Regions from separate parts of the Ralstonia sp. 110700041-2 genome, predicted to be linked through region 1. Evidence: predicted binding sites of a transcription regulator. Region 1 holds the regulator's gene; each other region holds the start of a gene.
The links. The regulator LexA, encoded in region 1, represses DNA repair genes until DNA is damaged. The targets are predictions, from matches to a motif close to ACTGTATNNNNATACAGT.
Positions count from the first base shown of each region.

Region 2: a site for LexA is predicted at 2,282-2,299, ahead of recA (recombinase RecA). Genes of this name have one in related genera too.
Region 3: a site for LexA is predicted at 2,416-2,433, ahead of ACUXH0_RS00465 (CppA family protein). Genes of this name have one in related genera too.
Region 4: a site for LexA is predicted at 1,443-1,460, ahead of imuA (translesion DNA synthesis-associated protein ImuA). Genes of this name have one in related genera too.

Region 1 is NZ_JBSFAI010000008.1:266,260-270,229, forward strand. Features, by position in the region: gene ACUXH0_RS14435 (asparaginase) at 1-751, opposite strand, end outside; gene ACUXH0_RS14440 (ferredoxin--NADP reductase) at 889-1,665, opposite strand; gene lexA (transcriptional repressor LexA) at 1,919-2,569, shown strand; gene ACUXH0_RS14450 (hypothetical protein) at 2,689-2,874, shown strand; gene ACUXH0_RS14455 (cupin domain-containing protein) at 3,221-3,532, opposite strand; gene ACUXH0_RS14460 (dipeptidase) at 3,549-3,970, opposite strand, start outside.
Region 2 is NZ_JBSFAI010000013.1:18,729-22,698, reverse strand. Features, by position in the region: gene ACUXH0_RS18680 (DUF2889 domain-containing protein) at 1-193, opposite strand, end outside; gene recX (recombination regulator RecX) at 480-959, opposite strand; gene recA (recombinase RecA) at 1,070-2,128, opposite strand; gene ACUXH0_RS18665 (response regulator) at 2,394-3,104, shown strand; gene ACUXH0_RS18660 (sensor histidine kinase) at 3,097-3,970, shown strand, end outside.
Region 3 is NZ_JBSFAI010000001.1:103,305-107,274, reverse strand. Features, by position in the region: gene ACUXH0_RS00480 (hypothetical protein) at 1-326, opposite strand, end outside; gene ACUXH0_RS00475 (LysE family translocator) at 510-1,136, opposite strand; gene ACUXH0_RS00470 (LysR family transcriptional regulator) at 1,238-2,104, shown strand; gene ACUXH0_RS00465 (CppA family protein) at 2,117-2,389, opposite strand; gene ACUXH0_RS00460 (SDR family oxidoreductase) at 2,514-3,278, opposite strand; gene ACUXH0_RS00455 (histidine phosphatase family protein) at 3,328-3,970, opposite strand, start outside.
Region 4 is NZ_JBSFAI010000018.1:276-4,245, forward strand. Features, by position in the region: gene ACUXH0_RS22825 (HAD domain-containing protein) at 754-1,290, shown strand; gene imuA (translesion DNA synthesis-associated protein ImuA) at 1,486-2,442, shown strand; gene ACUXH0_RS22835 (Y-family DNA polymerase) at 2,375-3,958, shown strand; gene ACUXH0_RS22840 (error-prone DNA polymerase) at 3,966-3,970, shown strand, end outside.

The DNA.
Region 1 (3,970 bases):
CACCGGTTGCGGCAATCACCAGCCCCTTCACGCCCGCGGCAACCAGCGCATCCACCACGCGAGCATCGGGCTGGGCATAGCTCGCCACAACCTCAACCCAGGGCCACTGGCCCGCAGGCGGCATCGGCAGCACGTCGGCTGCGGCCACACGTTGCCCTACCCGCTGAAACTGCACCTGCGTGTCGAGCACGAAACCCAGCGCGCCGGTGTCCGGCGAAACAAACGCCTCAACCGCGTAAGTGTGACCCTTCTGGACATCGCGGGCGGCATGCACGCGCTGGTTGAGCGCCACCAGCACGCCTCGCCCGCGCGCAGACGGACTGGCCGCCAGCCGCACCGCATTCAGCAGATTCAGCGGGCCATCCGCCGACAGCGACGTCGACGGCCGCATCGCCGCAGTCAGGACGATCGGTGTATCGGTCTGCTGCGTCAGGTGCAGTAGCATCGCGGTCTCTTCCAGCGTGTCAGTGCCGTGCGTGATGACCACGCCATCCACACGCTCGACGTCGATCCAGTGACGGATACGCGCCACCAGCTTTTCCCATACGTCGAAGGTCAGATCCTTGCTATCGATCTGTGCGACCTGTTCAGCGCGCACGTTGGCGAGGCGCTCCAAACCAAGCTTGCTGGCCGCGAGCAGTTGATCGATGGGGACGGCGCCAGCGCGATAGCGTGCGGCGGAGCCAGCGTCGTCAGCAGAGCCGGCGATCGTGCCGCCGGTGGCGAGGATGGCGATGGTAGGCAAGGACATCGTTGCAGACATGCGTGGTGGGCAAGGCGCGCATTGTATCCGCCCGCATCGCCTTTGCCGACGCGGGATTGCCCGGGGCGCCGGCAAAAACAAAACGCCGGCACCCAGGCCGGCGTTTGCAACAGAAGCCGTATCGATTATTTCTCGACGAAGGCGCGCTCGATCACGTAGTCACCCGCTTCGCCCATGCGCGGCGAGATCTTGAAACCGCGGTCGTCGAGCAGCTTGCAGGTGTCTTCCAGCATGGCCGGGCTGCCACAGATCATGGCGCGGTCGACTGCCGGATCCATCGGGGGCAGGCCGATATCGACAGACAGCTTGCCGCTGTCGACGAGGTCCGTCAGGCGGCCCATGTTGCGGAACGGCTCACGCGTAACCGTGGGGTAATAGATCAGCTTTTCGCGCACCTGATCGCCAAAGAACTCGTTGTTCGGCAATTCCCGGGTGATGAAGTCGGCATAAGCCAACTCGCTCACTTGGCGCACGCCGTGCAGCAGCACGACCTTCTCGAAGCGCTCATAGGTGTCCGGGTCCTGGATGATGCTCATGAACGGCGCGAGGCCGGTGCCGGTGCCGAACAGATACAGGTTCTTACCGGGTAGCAGGTCATCCAGTACGAGCGTGCCGACCGGCTTCTTGCTCACCAGCAGCTTGTCGCCCACCTTCAGATGCTGCAGTCGCGACGTCAGGGGGCCGTTCTGCACCTTGATGCTGAAGAACTCGAGGTGCTCTTCGTAGTTCGGGCTCGCGATGCTGTAGGCGCGCATCAGCGGCTTGCCTTCGACCTCCAGCCCGATCATGACGAAGTGGCCGTTATGGAAGCGCAGCGCCTGGTCGCGGGTGGTCTTGAAGCTGAACAGCGAGTCATTCCAGTGATGGACGCTCAGAACGGTCTCTTGATTGAAGGCGGACATGGTGACATTCGGGCCAACCCAATGAAGCTCAATCGGGTTATGTGGCGATGCAAAAATCGGTCAAGGCCTTGATTTTATGCGATTCGCCGCGGCCGCGCCTGCATGGATTGCGCATAAGCTTCTAACCAGTCGCATGGGTTTTGACGCCGGTCATAAGGACTGGGCGCCTGCGCAACAGGTCACAACAAAATCACTTGCGCTTCCTGCGTCACTGTATAAAATCACAGCACCTGTTCAAATATACAGTACGCCGATGGCCACCCTCACCCCCCGCCAGCAGCAGATTTATGACCTCATCCGCCAGACGATCCAGCGCACGGGCTTTCCGCCGACGCGCGCCGAGATTGCCGCGGAGTTTGGCTTCTCGTCGCCCAATGCGGCTGAGGAACACCTCCGCGCGTTGGCACGCAAGGGCGTGATTGAACTGACGCCGGGCGCCTCGCGTGGCATTCGGCTGCGGGCGGCGGGCGACACGGCGCAGCATCAGTTCTCGCTGCCGTCGATGGGATTGATGCAGTTGACACTGCCGCTGGTGGGCCGCGTGGCCGCCGGTAGTCCGATCCTGGCTGCCGAGCATATTGATCGCCAGTACCAAGTGGATCCGTCGCTGTTCTCTGCGCAGCCCGATTTTCTGCTGAAGGTGCGTGGTATGAGCATGCGCGACGCCGGCATTCTCGATGGCGATCTACTGGCCGTGCAGCGCGCCAGTGAAGCCACCAACGGCAAGATCGTCGTGGCTCGACTGGGCGACGACGTCACGGTCAAGCGCTTCCAGCGCAAGGGCCGGCATGTCGAGCTGATTGCCGAGAACCCCGATTTCGAACCGATCCACGTTGATCTGGATCGCGATGAGTTTCACCTGGAGGGCTTGGCCGTCGGTCTGATCCGGCCTGCTGCTCCGTAAGTCTCCGGCGCATCTCAGCGCCAAACCTTCGCTGTTTGATTCCACTTGAAGGTGAGCCAGCGGCTCGCCGGGGCGGAGTCTTGCCACTCGCTTTTCCACCCGAACTCACGAGGTCTGCCATGCGACTCGGATCGATGTCTTCCCGCCGCCGCCCGGTACAGCCGGTTCCCTTCCGCCAAACCCAGGGCGTGCGCATCTATCAAGGGGAGCAGCGCCGTACGATGGTCGGCAGCATGGCCGCCATCTGCCGCATGCTGGATGCGATTCCAGCGGCCTCGCGCACTGCTGGCGCCGAAAGCTGCTGAGGGAAAGAGAAGGCCGATGAGGGCTGTGAAGCGCGCTGCAGCGGCCGATCAGGGCATACCCCAATGCTGCCGCCGCAACTGATTTCATACACTTGCCGTGCCCTGAGGACAGGGCTTTCTTCAACTGATTTTCGGCCCGCCGTTTGAGCGGGCTGTTTTTTTCTGCTCGTAAGTTGCTGCAACGGCACATTTAACGATGTTCCGTCGGTGAAACGGACGTTTACCCCGATGTTGTTTGGCGTACGTGACAGTAGTATTGCTAATGCCCTCAGGGGCAATGAGATCGCTGAATTCGAAGCCCGCACATTGCGGGCTTTTTTTTGCGCCGCGACCGGCAGGCGAGCCGCTAAACGCTCCCCGCTTTCTCGACGACGAGGATTCGCGCCTCGCCCCGCGGGTGCGCCACATGCTCGCAGCCGATACCGGCGAAGAAGATATCGCCGGGTTCCAGCGTCGCGACTTTCTCCTCGCCGGCTTCGCGGTAATGCATGTCGACCGTACCGTCGAGCACCACGAACACCTCCTCACCGTCGTTCACATGCCAGCGGTAAGGCTGGTCCGTCCAATGCAGGCGCGTGGTAATGCCACTCATATTGGCAATATCGAGCGCGCCCCAGGCACGCTCGGCGGTGAACGACTTGGCGCGGATGATGTTCATGGCGATCGTGCGTCGGTTATTGCATTGACTGCAGGTTGCCGATGCGCACCAACATCTCGGTGAACATCTGCATATCGAGGTCGAGGTCCTGCACTTCCTTGTACTCGTTGGCGTTGTGCGCCGTGTACTTCTTGCCCGGCATGGCCGGGCCGAAATTGATGGCGTTCGGCATCAGCTTGGCCGTCGTGCTGCCGGCCGTCGGCACGGGCTTGGCGTCGAGGCCCGTGGTGTCACCATAAATGTTGAGCAGCGTCGACAGCCACGCGCCCTTCGGATCGCGCGCCATCCAGTTGCCTTGATCGTGGTTGATCTCGAGGGCGACATGGTTGGCCTTGGCCCATGCGTTGATCTTGCCGGCGATTTCACCGCGCAGCGCATCAGGCGTTTTGCCGCGCGGCATGCGCACGTTGGCGCTCACCTCCACGCGGCCATTCTTGT
Region 2 (3,970 bases), on a different contig from region 1:
TCACGCGCAGCCACAGGTCATGCAGCGGCTCGCCTTCAGGGCGCACGCCACCGCTGGCCAGGGGGATATCGCGAGGTTTGATGTCGGTCAGGCGCGCTTCAATGTCCCACAGGCCGTCTTCCCGCAAATAGGCCTCGACCGTGATGGCACGGCGGTGGCGCATGGCGCGCGGGAGGGGAGCAGACAGAGGCATGGACCAGACAGACCGATAGGACCGATGGAGGCGGCGCACGCAGATCGCGTGCATCGCCTACGGGACGTATGCGGCAGCGCATCAGCCGCCACACACGAACACTACCGCCCTGCAACCGAAATTGAGGGCGATATCAAAGGCCAGGATTTTAACACGTCGTCACGACCGGACTGGTCGCGTGCTGCAATGCAGTGTGAAAGTGGTTGCAACGATCGCATGAGGTGCAACCCACGTAATCTGCACACAAGAGGATTGTCCGCCTGAATTGTTGCGAGATCGTCGATGTTCAGTCCGACATGTCGCCATCTTCCAGCAGCTCATCCGCCCCTGCGATGATGCGCGACACTACGGAACGGGAGAATCCGCGCGCCATCATGTATCGCACCTGCTTGGCCCGTTCGGCCAGGTCGGCCGGTGGGCGGCCGAAGCGTTTTTCCCACAGGGCTTTCGCCCGGACTGCTTCCGTGCTTTGCAGTTGCGCCTTGACCTCGCCCAGCGTCTCTTCGCCGAGCTGATGCGTTTTCAACTCCTGCATCAAGCGCGCTGTACCGTAGCGGCCCGCGCGGCGGTGCACCATGCTTTCGGCAAAACGCGTGTTGGAGAGCCAGTTTTCGCCCTCCAGCCAATCCAGCAGCGCGTCGACCTCCTCGGCGGACTCGGCGTGCGGGACCAACTTACGGCGCAATTCGACGCGGCTGTGCTCGCGCCGAGACAGATAGCCCAGCGCACGTGCCTTCAGCGATAACGGTTGACGTGGCAACGGCATGCGGATTTGACGTTCAAGAAGCCGGTTCCAAAGAAAAACGCCCACCGTTGGGGAACGGCAGGCGTATGAAGCTCGATAGAGCCATCGATCTGCGCCGACGGCCAACCCAATTACTCTTCTCCGACTTCCTCGGCCACTGCGACGGCGCCCATCGGCGTCACGCCCAGTTGCTCGCGGACCTTGTTCTCGATCTCACGGGCAAGGTCGGGGTTCTCGCGCAGGTATTCGCGGCAGTTGTCGCGGCCCTGGCCGATGCGTTCGCCGCCGTAGCTGTACCAGGCGCCAGACTTCTCGACCACCTTGGCTTCCACGCCCAGGTCGATGATCTCGCCCTCGCGCGATACGCCCTGACCGTAGAGGATGTCGAAGATGGCTTCGCGGAACGGCGGCGCCACCTTGTTCTTGACGACCTTGACCTTGGTTTCGTTGCCGACCACGTCGTCGCCCCGCTTGATTGAGCCGATACGGCGGATGTCCAGACGCACCGAAGCGTAGAACTTGAGCGCGTTACCGCCCGTGGTGGTTTCCGGCGAACCAAACATCACGCCGATCTTCATGCGGATCTGGTTGATGAAGATGACCATGCAATTGGTCTTCTTGATGGTGCCGGTCAGCTTGCGCAGCGCCTGGCTCATCAGACGGGCCTGCAGGCCGGGCAACGCATCGCCCATTTCGCCTTCAATTTCAGCCTTCGGTACCAGAGCGGCCACCGAGTCGATGACGATCAGATCAACCGAGCCCGAGCGCACCAGCGCGTCGGCAATTTCCAAAGCCTGTTCACCCGTGTCCGGCTGGGAGATCAGCAGGTCCGGGACACTTACGCCAATCTTATCGGCATAAGTGACGTCAAGCGCATGTTCTGCGTCGATGAAGGCGCAAGTGCCGCCCAGCTTCTGCATCTCGGCAACCACTTGCAGTGTCAGCGTGGTCTTGCCCGACGATTCCGGACCGTAGATTTCAATCACACGGCCGCGCGGCAGGCCACCAACGCCCAGCGCCACATCCAGCCCCAGCGAACCCGTCGACACGACCTGGACCGGCTCGACCTCGGCGTCGCCCATCTTCATGATGGAGCCCTTGCCGAACTGCTTTTCGATCTGCGCGAGCGCGGCAGCCAGCGCCTTCTGCTTTTCTGCGCTCATCGTGGCTGCCTTCTTACCGTCTTCCATGGTCGTCCTTCGTGCAAATTGGTGTATAAATGGGCCGCAAGGGCTTGCGATTCCAGCGGTTGCCTGCAACAACGGGCCGATGGGTGATTGCCCCGACGCGACCCATTCCATGACTTTAGCGCCGCCAAGACTACAGCACCGCGAATTCGGAGTACTGTATAAAAAACCAGTGGTTTTGACAAGTCTCCAGAACAGATGTCGCGCGAAAACAATGTAGCGGGCGGGATGGGCAAGATATCTTGCCCGGCATCGCGGGGAGACACGCATGCGCATCCTGATTGCCGAAGACGACGCCACGCTGGCTGACGGGCTCACACGCTCGCTGCGCCAGGCGGGCTACGCCGTCGACCAAGCCTCCGATGGGGCGACTGCCGACGCGGCGCTGTCCGCGCAAACGGCCCAGACCTATGACCTGCTGATCCTCGACGTGGGACTGCCGCGTATGTCGGGGCTGGAGGTCCTCAAGCGCCTGCGCTCGCGCGGGGCCATGCTGCCGGTGCTGATCCTGACCGCCGCCGACAGCGTGGAAGAACGCGTCAAGGGCCTGGATCTTGGCGCCGACGATTACATGGCCAAACCGTTCGCGCTGTCCGAGCTGGAAGCGCGCGTGCGTGCGCTGGTGCGGCGCGGCACGGGCGGCGGCGCCACGCTCGTGCGCCATGGGCCGCTGGCATTCGACCAGGTCGGGCGCATTGCCTATATCCACGATCAGGTGGTGGAACTGTCGGCACGCGAGATCGGGCTGCTGGAGATTCTGCTGGCGCGCGTGGGCCGCCTGGTGTCGAAAGAGCAACTGGTCGACCATCTGTGCGGCTGGGGCGAAGAAGTCAGCAACAACGCCATCGAGGTCTACATCCACCGCCTGCGCAAGAAGATCGAAGTGGAAGGCATCCGCATCGCCACCGTGCGCGGGCTGGGCTATTGCCTGGAACGCACGGCCACCCCAACCACCACCGCCACCGCTGCCCATGGGTGATCGGCTGGCCTGGCCGTGGCGTCGGCATCGCGCATCGCTGCGCGAACGCACCGACGCGGTGCCCGGAGCCGACGGCCGCGATGGCCGCGATGGCGGCGGCGACCTCGCCGACACCCTCCCCCACCTCGAAGACGACGCCACGCGGCCCGCCGCCCGATCCCTCTTCGGCGAAATTCTGGACTGGATGCTTGCGCCGCTGCTGTTGCTGTGGCCGATGAGCATTGCGGTGACGTACCTGGTCGCCAAGTCGATTGCGAATGCGCCATATGACCGCGCACTGGAATCGAGCGCGATCGTGCTCAGCCAGCAACTGCGCGAGGTGAATGGGCGCGTGACGCTGCAACTGCCGATCTCGGCGCGCGAAATCCTGCGTGCGGACGAAACCGACAACATCTACTACCAGGTGCTCGGCACCAACGGCGAGTTTGTCTCCGGGGACCGCGACCTCCCGCTGCCGCCCGAAGAAGACGCCAACGCCGGCGGCCTCGTGCAACTGCGCGACGACCACATCCATGGCGCGGAGATCCGTGTTGCGTATACCTTCGTGCAGCGGCCGGGCTCCGGCGGCAAACCCGCGCTGGTGCAAGTGGCGGAGACGCTCGACAAGCGCGCACAACTCGCCAACGAAATCATCAAGGGCGTGATCCTGCCGCAGTTTGTGATCCTGCCGTTGGCGGTGATCCTGGTGTGGTTTGGCCTCACGCGCGGGCTGGCGCCGCTCAATGCGATTCAGGAACGCATCCGCGCTCGCAACCCGGGCGACACCAGCCCCATCGACGAAGGCGCGGCGCCGCAGGAGCTGACGCCGCTGGTGGCATCGTTCAATGATCTGCTCGGGCGGCTGGAGCAATCGGTGCACACGCAAA
Region 3 (3,970 bases), on a different contig from region 1:
ATCGACCCGACCGACGAGAACTCCCATTTCACTTCCACGCCCGCGTTGATCTTGGTGCCGCTTTCAGGGTCGGTGGCCGAGCCATCGAGCTTGACGTTGGTCTCGGTGCGGTGGACGTTGTTGGTCGACAGCTTCCATTGGTTCGGTACGGTGCGCGTGTTGACCGCCACGCCCGGTGTTTCCGGCTTGACGGGCGTGAAGTCGCCGGTGTCGGGCGACACAAAACCGACGGCGCCGGGTTTGATGGTGGGGGCGAGCGTCCAGTTGCCCCAGTAAGCTGCGCGGCCGTTGCGGATGAGGTCGGTGAAGGCGCGATTCCATTGCATGGTTGCACTCCAGGTGTGAGGTTGTGCTGCGAGTCAGCGGGTTTGCGCGGTGGTCTCCATCGCCACGTAGCGACGGGTAGGGCGCGAGGGCACTGTCTCAAACAGGCTGGCGCCTGTTAATGCAGCAGAAGACCTGGGACAGACGGCATGGATACCGGCATGGGGAGGTTGCCGTGCGCGGCCTCACGCAAGCCGCGCGAGCCCCAGCGCCAATCCCAATCCGATCAGGAGCACGCCAATCACGCCGTCCACGATGCGTTGCCGTGCCAGCAGCGAACGCCGTAACGCGCCTGACGCAAACACTGCGGCCACCAACGCAAACCACACCGCGTGCGCCGCCGACATGAACACGCCATAGCCGAACTGCGCGGCCGGCGGCGTGCCCGGGTGAACGACCTGCGTGTACGTGCTGACTACGAACAGCGTCGTTTTGGGATTGAGCGCATTGGTGAGAAAGCCCATGCGCAGGGCTGCGAAGGTCGATAGCGTTGGAGCGCCGGCGCTGTTACCGGCAGTCTCGCCGCTGGGCAACGGCTTGGCCGACAGCGTATTCCAGCCAATCCACACCAGGTACGCCGCGCCCACCAGCTTGATGCCCTGCAGAAGGGTTGGCGCATGCGCAATCAGCAGCCCCACGCCGAACATCGTGTAGAACACGTGCACCTGTACGCCCAGCGCAATGCCCAGCGCGCACAGCACGCCGGCGCGCCGCCCATGCAGCAGGCTGTTGCGCGTGACCATGGCAAAGTCCGCGCCTGGGCTGATGACGGCGAGGATGGTGATGACGGCAACAGCAAGGAGTTCGGTCATGTCGGGCGCAATCGCAAAGCGGGGGTGCGCCAATTCTGGATGCACCCGTCATCGCTGAAAATCGATTTATGATGCCGTTTTTAGGTGAGAAAAACTGACAGATGGCGCTGCCTCCACTGAATACCCTGCGTGTGTTTGAAGCTGCGGCACGGCACGGCAGCTTCGTGCGTGCGGCGCAGGAGCTTCACGTAACGCATGGCGCTGTCAGCCGGCAGATACGACAGTTGGAAGCGTCGTTAGGAGTGGATCTGTTCGAGCGGCGCAATCGGGCCGTCTTCCTGACGCCAGCGGGCGACCAGTTGCATGCGGCTGCCACCGATGCGTTTGAAATTCTCACAGATTGCATCGACCGGATTGCCCGCCGGGCAATGTCTTCAACGCTGGTGGTGTCATGCGAACCGACGCTGGCGATGCGGTGGCTGATCCCGAGGCTGTCGCGCTTCCAGGCGCGGCATCCGGCCATCCAGGTGCATCTGTTTGCGGCGGGCGGGCCGATCGATTTCGCGCGCACCGGGGTGGACGTCGCATTGCGCCGTGATGACTTTGCGTGGCCCGCGCACGTGCATGCGGCGCCCATTTGCGATGAGTGGATCGGCCCGGTACACGCCCGCCAAGCGGATATTGCCGCGCGTCGACGGCTGCTGCACACCGCCACGCGCCCCGATGCATGGCAGGCATGGTGGCGCGCCAGCAGCACGGCACGGCCGCGAGGGCGGCTGCCCGAAGCGCGCTACGAACATTTCTATCTGAGTTTGCAGGCGGCCCTGGCGGGGCAGGGCACCGCCATCGCGTCAAAGCTGATGACCGGTGATGACCTGAAAGATGGGCGGCTGATTGCGCCCGAAGGGTTCCGACGTGACGGCTCCAGCTACAACCTGCTGGCCGATGCGCCTATTGCGCCCGACAGCCCGGCCGGCGCGTGGCTTGACTGGTTGCGCGAAGAGGCGGCCGCCACGCTGGCGGATTAACGTCAGCCGGGCTTATGCCGTCGCTTGCCGGCCGCCCAGGATGCCGCGAATGGTGGCCAGATATGCTTCGCCCACGGCCCGGTTGAACGGTCGGGCACGCGGTGCCGCCCGTCTGCGCGGCGGGGGCGTCAGGCCCAGCGTGCGGCAGACTTCCGACACATACGGCCGCCCGCGCACATCCATGCGCAACACGACTTCGTTCAGAGCCTGTTCACCCAGGCGCTCGCGCAGCCAAAGCACCGTCTGGCGGTCGTACTCGTTTTCGATGCGGATCAGGTCGTCCATGACAAGAGCTGTATAAATTTACAGTTACTGTAAATATATACAGGTATCCACAGATTTCAAGGACGATGTTGCGGCCGCGCCGCAATAGCGCGGCGGCTCGGTCGATGCGGTAAGCGCCCCGTTGTCAGACCGTCATGCCGCCATCGACGACGATGCATTCGCCGTTGGTGTAGCTCGCTGCGTCAGACACCAGGTAGAGCACCGTGCCGGCCATCTCGCGCGGCTCGGCGTGGCGGCGCAGTGGGATTTCGCTGATCCAGCGGTCGTACGTGGCCTTGTCTTCAAAGAGGGCGCCTGCGAACTTGGTCTTGGTCAGCCCCGGCAGCAGCGCGTTCACGCGAATGCCGAAAGGCCCGCATTCCTTGGCGAACGCGCGCGTCATGTGGGCCACGGCCGCCTTGGTGATGGAGTAGATGCCCTGCTTGTCGCCCGGGTGCAGCGCGTTGACCGACGCGGTGTTGACGATCGCGCCGCCGCCCTGCGCCTTCATCATCTTGCCGGCTTCAACCGACATGAAAAAGTAGCCGCGGATGTTCACTTCCACGGTCTTCTCATAGGCCGCCAAGTCCGTCTCAAGGATGTGCCCAAAGTGCGGGTTGGCCGCCGCGTTATTGATGAGGATGTCGAGCCGGCCGTGCCTGCTGCGGATGGTGTCGAACGCCGCCGTAATGTCTTCCATGCGGCCGACGTGGCAGGCAAGCGCTTCGGCCTTGCCGCCTGCCGCGCGGATGCGTTCCGCCACGACTTCGCAGTCGGCCAGCTTGCGGCTGGACACGATCACGTGCGCGCCTTGTTCTGCCAGCAGCTTGGCAATCTCTTCGCCAATGCCACGGCTTGCGCCCGTTACCAGGGCGATCTTTCCGGTCAGGTCGAACAGGTTGGTGCTCATGGTGTGCTCCTCCAATGGTTATGTGTTGTGGGCGTGTCCGCGTGGGCGTTCAGCCGTATGTCTGGAATGCGCGCCGCGCCGGGTCGTCCAGATGCGGGATGCCGTTGAAGGTGGCCAACTGGAACGCTTCGGCGTTGAAGAAATACTGCGAGACGCTGCTGTTGCGGATCTGCAGGTTCAGCGCGATGGCGCTCGTTGGCGGTGCGGCCAGCACCTGCTGCGCCGTCACAGCGATGGGACCGCCGGAACTGATCGCCAGTACACGCTGCCCGCCGCCGGCCTGGATGGCCGCGCGCGCATCGGCCACGCGCTGCTGGAAGGCGGCCCACGTTTCGGGCAGCGGCCCGCGGATCTTGTCGTCCGACCACAGATGCAGCACCTGCTTGAGCGCCCGGTAGTGGTCGCGCATCGAGCCCGAAGCGAGCTGCGTCAGCTCCGGAAAATCCTCGCCGAGCGCGGCAAACAGCCCTTGGAAGTCGTATTCGTTCAGCCCGGCATGCTGCTCATACGCCGTGCCCGACATGCCCATGCCGCGCAGGATGCCGTCGACGGTCTGCTCATGGCGGCGCAATGTGCCGCAGATGACGCGATCAAAAACGATGTCCTGCCGCGCGAAGTATTCCCCAAGCCAGACGCTCTGCTGCTCGCCGCGCTCAGAGAGCCGATCGTAATCCGCCGCGCCAAACGAGGCT
Region 4 (3,970 bases), on a different contig from region 1:
TTCCAGTGTTTTGCTATCGCCGTCTGGCAACGTGGTAGTGGACAAAAGTTATCTTCCCTGGCGCGCTTTCTAAGTATTTGATTTGCAGGAACATCGTGGCGAGTGATTAAAGGGTCGCTTGCAAAGATGTTTTCCCTTGCGCCATACATGCAGCCCCGCGCGAGAACAAAGTTACTTTCCCTTGGCTGCGGTCAGCGGCACCGTGCTTGGCTTGACGAGGAAGAGGCGGGGTTAGCATTCCGCCCATTCCGGTCCTCCAGCTCATAGTTGAGGGTCGGTAAGCCTCGCGCCGACGTCCATGTGCCGCTGGCCCACCAGTCTGCCCTGGCGGGAGTGCTTCTGGCGGCCGCGGTCGTACGCCACGCGCTGGGTGGGGCCGCGCAAAGCCGCATCACTCAAGTGGACCTGTTGAAGCCCCTTCCTGTCGAACTGACGCGTCCTGCAGATAAGCATCCGTCAGGCTCCTGCATCTGCCAGGACCAGGATTACCAACAGGTGTATGTGGCCAAGTATGCACAGACACATGATCCGGTCGATCCGGCTAAACCAAAGCTGAAAGGGGCCCCGGCAAGTAGCGAGACCTCGCGCAGAACCTCTGCTAGAGCCTCACGTCAGTCTCGTGTGATGGACACGGCGAAGCCCGCCGAAGGCGTGGTGGCAAGGAAATTAGGGTAAGTGTGGTGGCCCTGTTGCGAGATTTCCCACGCAGTGCTGGAATGTCCAACGAAGGTAGGGCGGGAACAGCGAGGCACTATGACCAGACAGGTACTCTTGCTTGACTACGACGGGGTATTGCATCGAGGCAACTCGTATCTGACGCCAGGAGGCGTTGTCAGCAGTGCTCCTGGCCAAATCGAGCTATTTGAATATGCCGGTCTACTAGCCCAACTGCTCGAACCTCATCCCCTCGTTGAGCTGGTCTTGTCGACGGACTGGGTGCCAAAGTTTGGCTTTGAGATCGCTCGGGATGCTTTGCCAATCGAGGATCTTCGGCGTCGTGTTTCAGGTTCGACATTCAATGGCAGCATCGACGACGCATTGTATTGGTTGGGGATGTCCAGAGGTCGCCAGGTACTTCAGTACGTATCGAGACACCGGCTTACCCATTGGCTCGCGCTGGACGACAGGCGAGATGGTTTTGAGTCTTGCCGCACGCGTCTCATTCACTGTCAGGCGATGGCGGGGTTAGGTGATGTAGCGGTACAGCACTGGTTCGCTCAGCAGTGCGGAAAATATTTCTCGGGTGCTCGCGCAAGGTTGGCACGGGTTTGCGGGGGCAGGGGAAGGTAACTTTGTCGGCGAAGTGCCTTCTGCCGAGGCCGTCAGACACCCTAACTTTGGCGTTCCACGCCAGGGAAACGAACTTTGTCGCAGGGAACATAACTTTTGTCCGTTCCCAAACGCTCACGCAAAACTAGCCCGCGTTGAAGGAAAGCTGTGATACTGTATATTCATACAGTATTCATCGCTTGCTTTGGCGTTTCCATGTTTGCGTTGTCCTCGTCTCTTTTCATCGCCGAAGATGTGGCGAAATGCCATGCCCCCGCCGTGCGCGAGGTGTCTAGGTTGCGTTCGCCCGCGCCGAAAGCCTCGACGGCGCCATTGCCGGAAACGCTGCATCCCGCATTGTGGAGTGCAGGCCGTCTGGCGCGAGGCGGCGGGCGCGTTCTGACCACTGGATATGATTCACTGAATGCCGAGTTGCCCGGTGGTGGCTGGCCCCTCGGCGGATTGACCGAACTGCTGTGTCCACAATCCGGTATTGGTGAATGCCGGTTGCTGCGCCCGACGTTGTCTACGCTGTGCACGGGCGCAGGGCGCATCGCGCTGATTGCTCCACCGCATCTGCCGAATGCAGTGAGGCTGGTGGGCTGGGATTTCTCTCCTGAACAAATCGTATGGGTGCGGGCTGACAAGCCCGCTGACCTTCTGTGGGCAGCCGAGCAGGTTCTACGCAGCAAGGCTTTCGGCGGAGTACTGGTCTGGCTGAACCGGGCACGCCCAGGAGAGCTTCGCAGGCTGCAAGTGTTGGCCCAGGCGGGAGAGAGCGCCATCTGGTTGTTCCGGCCGGCCCAGGCGCAGCGTGAGTCGTCGCCGGCGGTGCTGCGGCTGGGGCTGGAGCCGGCTGGCGCCGATGTGCTGTCCATCCTCTTCCACAAGCGGCGCGGGCCGTTGCGTGAATCTCCATTGCTGCTGCCGTTGGCGGATCCGCTTCGGGCCGGTCGCGCTTCTGTGCGTCCGTTGTCTGTGCCGCCCGTCGAGCCGTTCATCATGGATCCGGCCACGGCGCAATTGCTGGCGGCGCTTTCGTCTCCTTCGTCTTCTGTTGCGTTCGATGCTTTGTCGGACGTTCCCGATCAAAACACTCCCGATCATGCCGTTCTGGATCGCGGTGCATCTGCCCCGTCTCCCACTCGACGCGCTTCGACCGCGGTGGTCTGATCCGGCCGCGCTGCCTTTGCCGGTGGTGGTGTTGGAGCAGGAGCGCGTGGTGTCGGCCAACCGTTTGGCGATGCGCGAAGGCGTACATGCAGGCCTGCGCCGGGCGGGAGCGCAGGCATTGGTACCACACGCTATACAGCTTGACCGTGACGTGGCGGCCGAGGCACGGTTGGTGCAATCGCTGGCGCTGGCGTTGCTGGCATTCACGCCGCATGTGACGTTGGACGTGGTGGATGAGGCAACTGTCCTGTTGGAGGTGGAGGCCAGCTTGCGCCTGTTCGGTGGGCATCGCGCGCTGTGTCGGGCGGTGAGGTATTGCGCGTTTCGGTTGGGTGCCGTGCCGCAGCTTGGCACCGGGCCGACGGCGCGCGGTGCGGCATGGCTTGCCAGTGCACAGCCGGCGCCGATACGTGGCCGGCGTCGCACAGCAGCCCGTCAGGGGCGCGTGCGGAGGGCGGTGCGGCAGGAGCGGTTGTCGACGTTGCTTGATCAATTGCCGGTCGATGCGGTGGCGCGTCTTACACGGCCTGATTGGCTTGAGGGCCTCGGCTGCCGCACGCTGTCCGATTTGCGCGAGTTACCGCGTAGCGGATTGCGGCGGCGCTGCGGGCCGTTGCTGATGGATACGCTCGACGCGGCTTATGGCAACGGGCACGAGAGCTTCACGTGGTTCACCGCGCCGTTGTGCTTTGATGTGCCGTTGGAATTGTCAGGTCGCATCGATAACGCGGAAGGTGTGCTGGCAGCCTCGGAGCAATTGTTGTTGCAGCTGGTCGGCTGGCTGTCGGCGCTTCAATTGGGCGCCAAGACATATCGACTCACGCTGGAGCACGAACGCCGGCGCGGCCGGAGCAGTGAGGATGCCGCTTCGTCCACGCCGGTGGAGATCGCGCTGGCACAGCCGGTTCGCACGCTGGCGCACTTGTCGCGGGTGCTGCATGAGCGCGTGCATCGGCTCACGCTGATCGCACCAGTGGTCGAACTACGCCTGACGGTGACCGACGCTACGCCGCTCGCGCCGCCCACGGAGTCGCTGTTTCCCGAGCCAGGTGGTCGCGCTGAAGATGCTGCACGCCTGATCGACACGCTGATCGCCAGGCTGGGCGCTGAGAACGTGCGTCACCCGCAGCCGTGTGCTGATCATCGCCCCGAGCGCGCCAACCATTGGGTCGAGGTGAATGCCGCGACTACCGCGCAGAGCCGTGCCGCGGCGCGTCAGGCATTGGCGCAATGGCACGCGCAACAGCCGGAGCGGCCGCTGTGGCTGCTGGAGAAGCCGATCCCGCTGCTGACACGTCAGAATTATCCGTATTACCGCGGGCGGCTGCGGCTGGTGTCGATGCCCGAACGCATTGAATCCGGCTGGTGGGACGACGACCTCATCAAGCGCGATTACTTCATCGTCGAGGGAGGAAAAGGCGAGCGTTACTGGGTGTATCGCGAGCGCGTTTCCGCAGGCAAGGCTAACGCGGGAGAGGAAGACGCCCGCTGGTATCTGCACGGCTTGTTCGGTTAAGCACGTCATGAC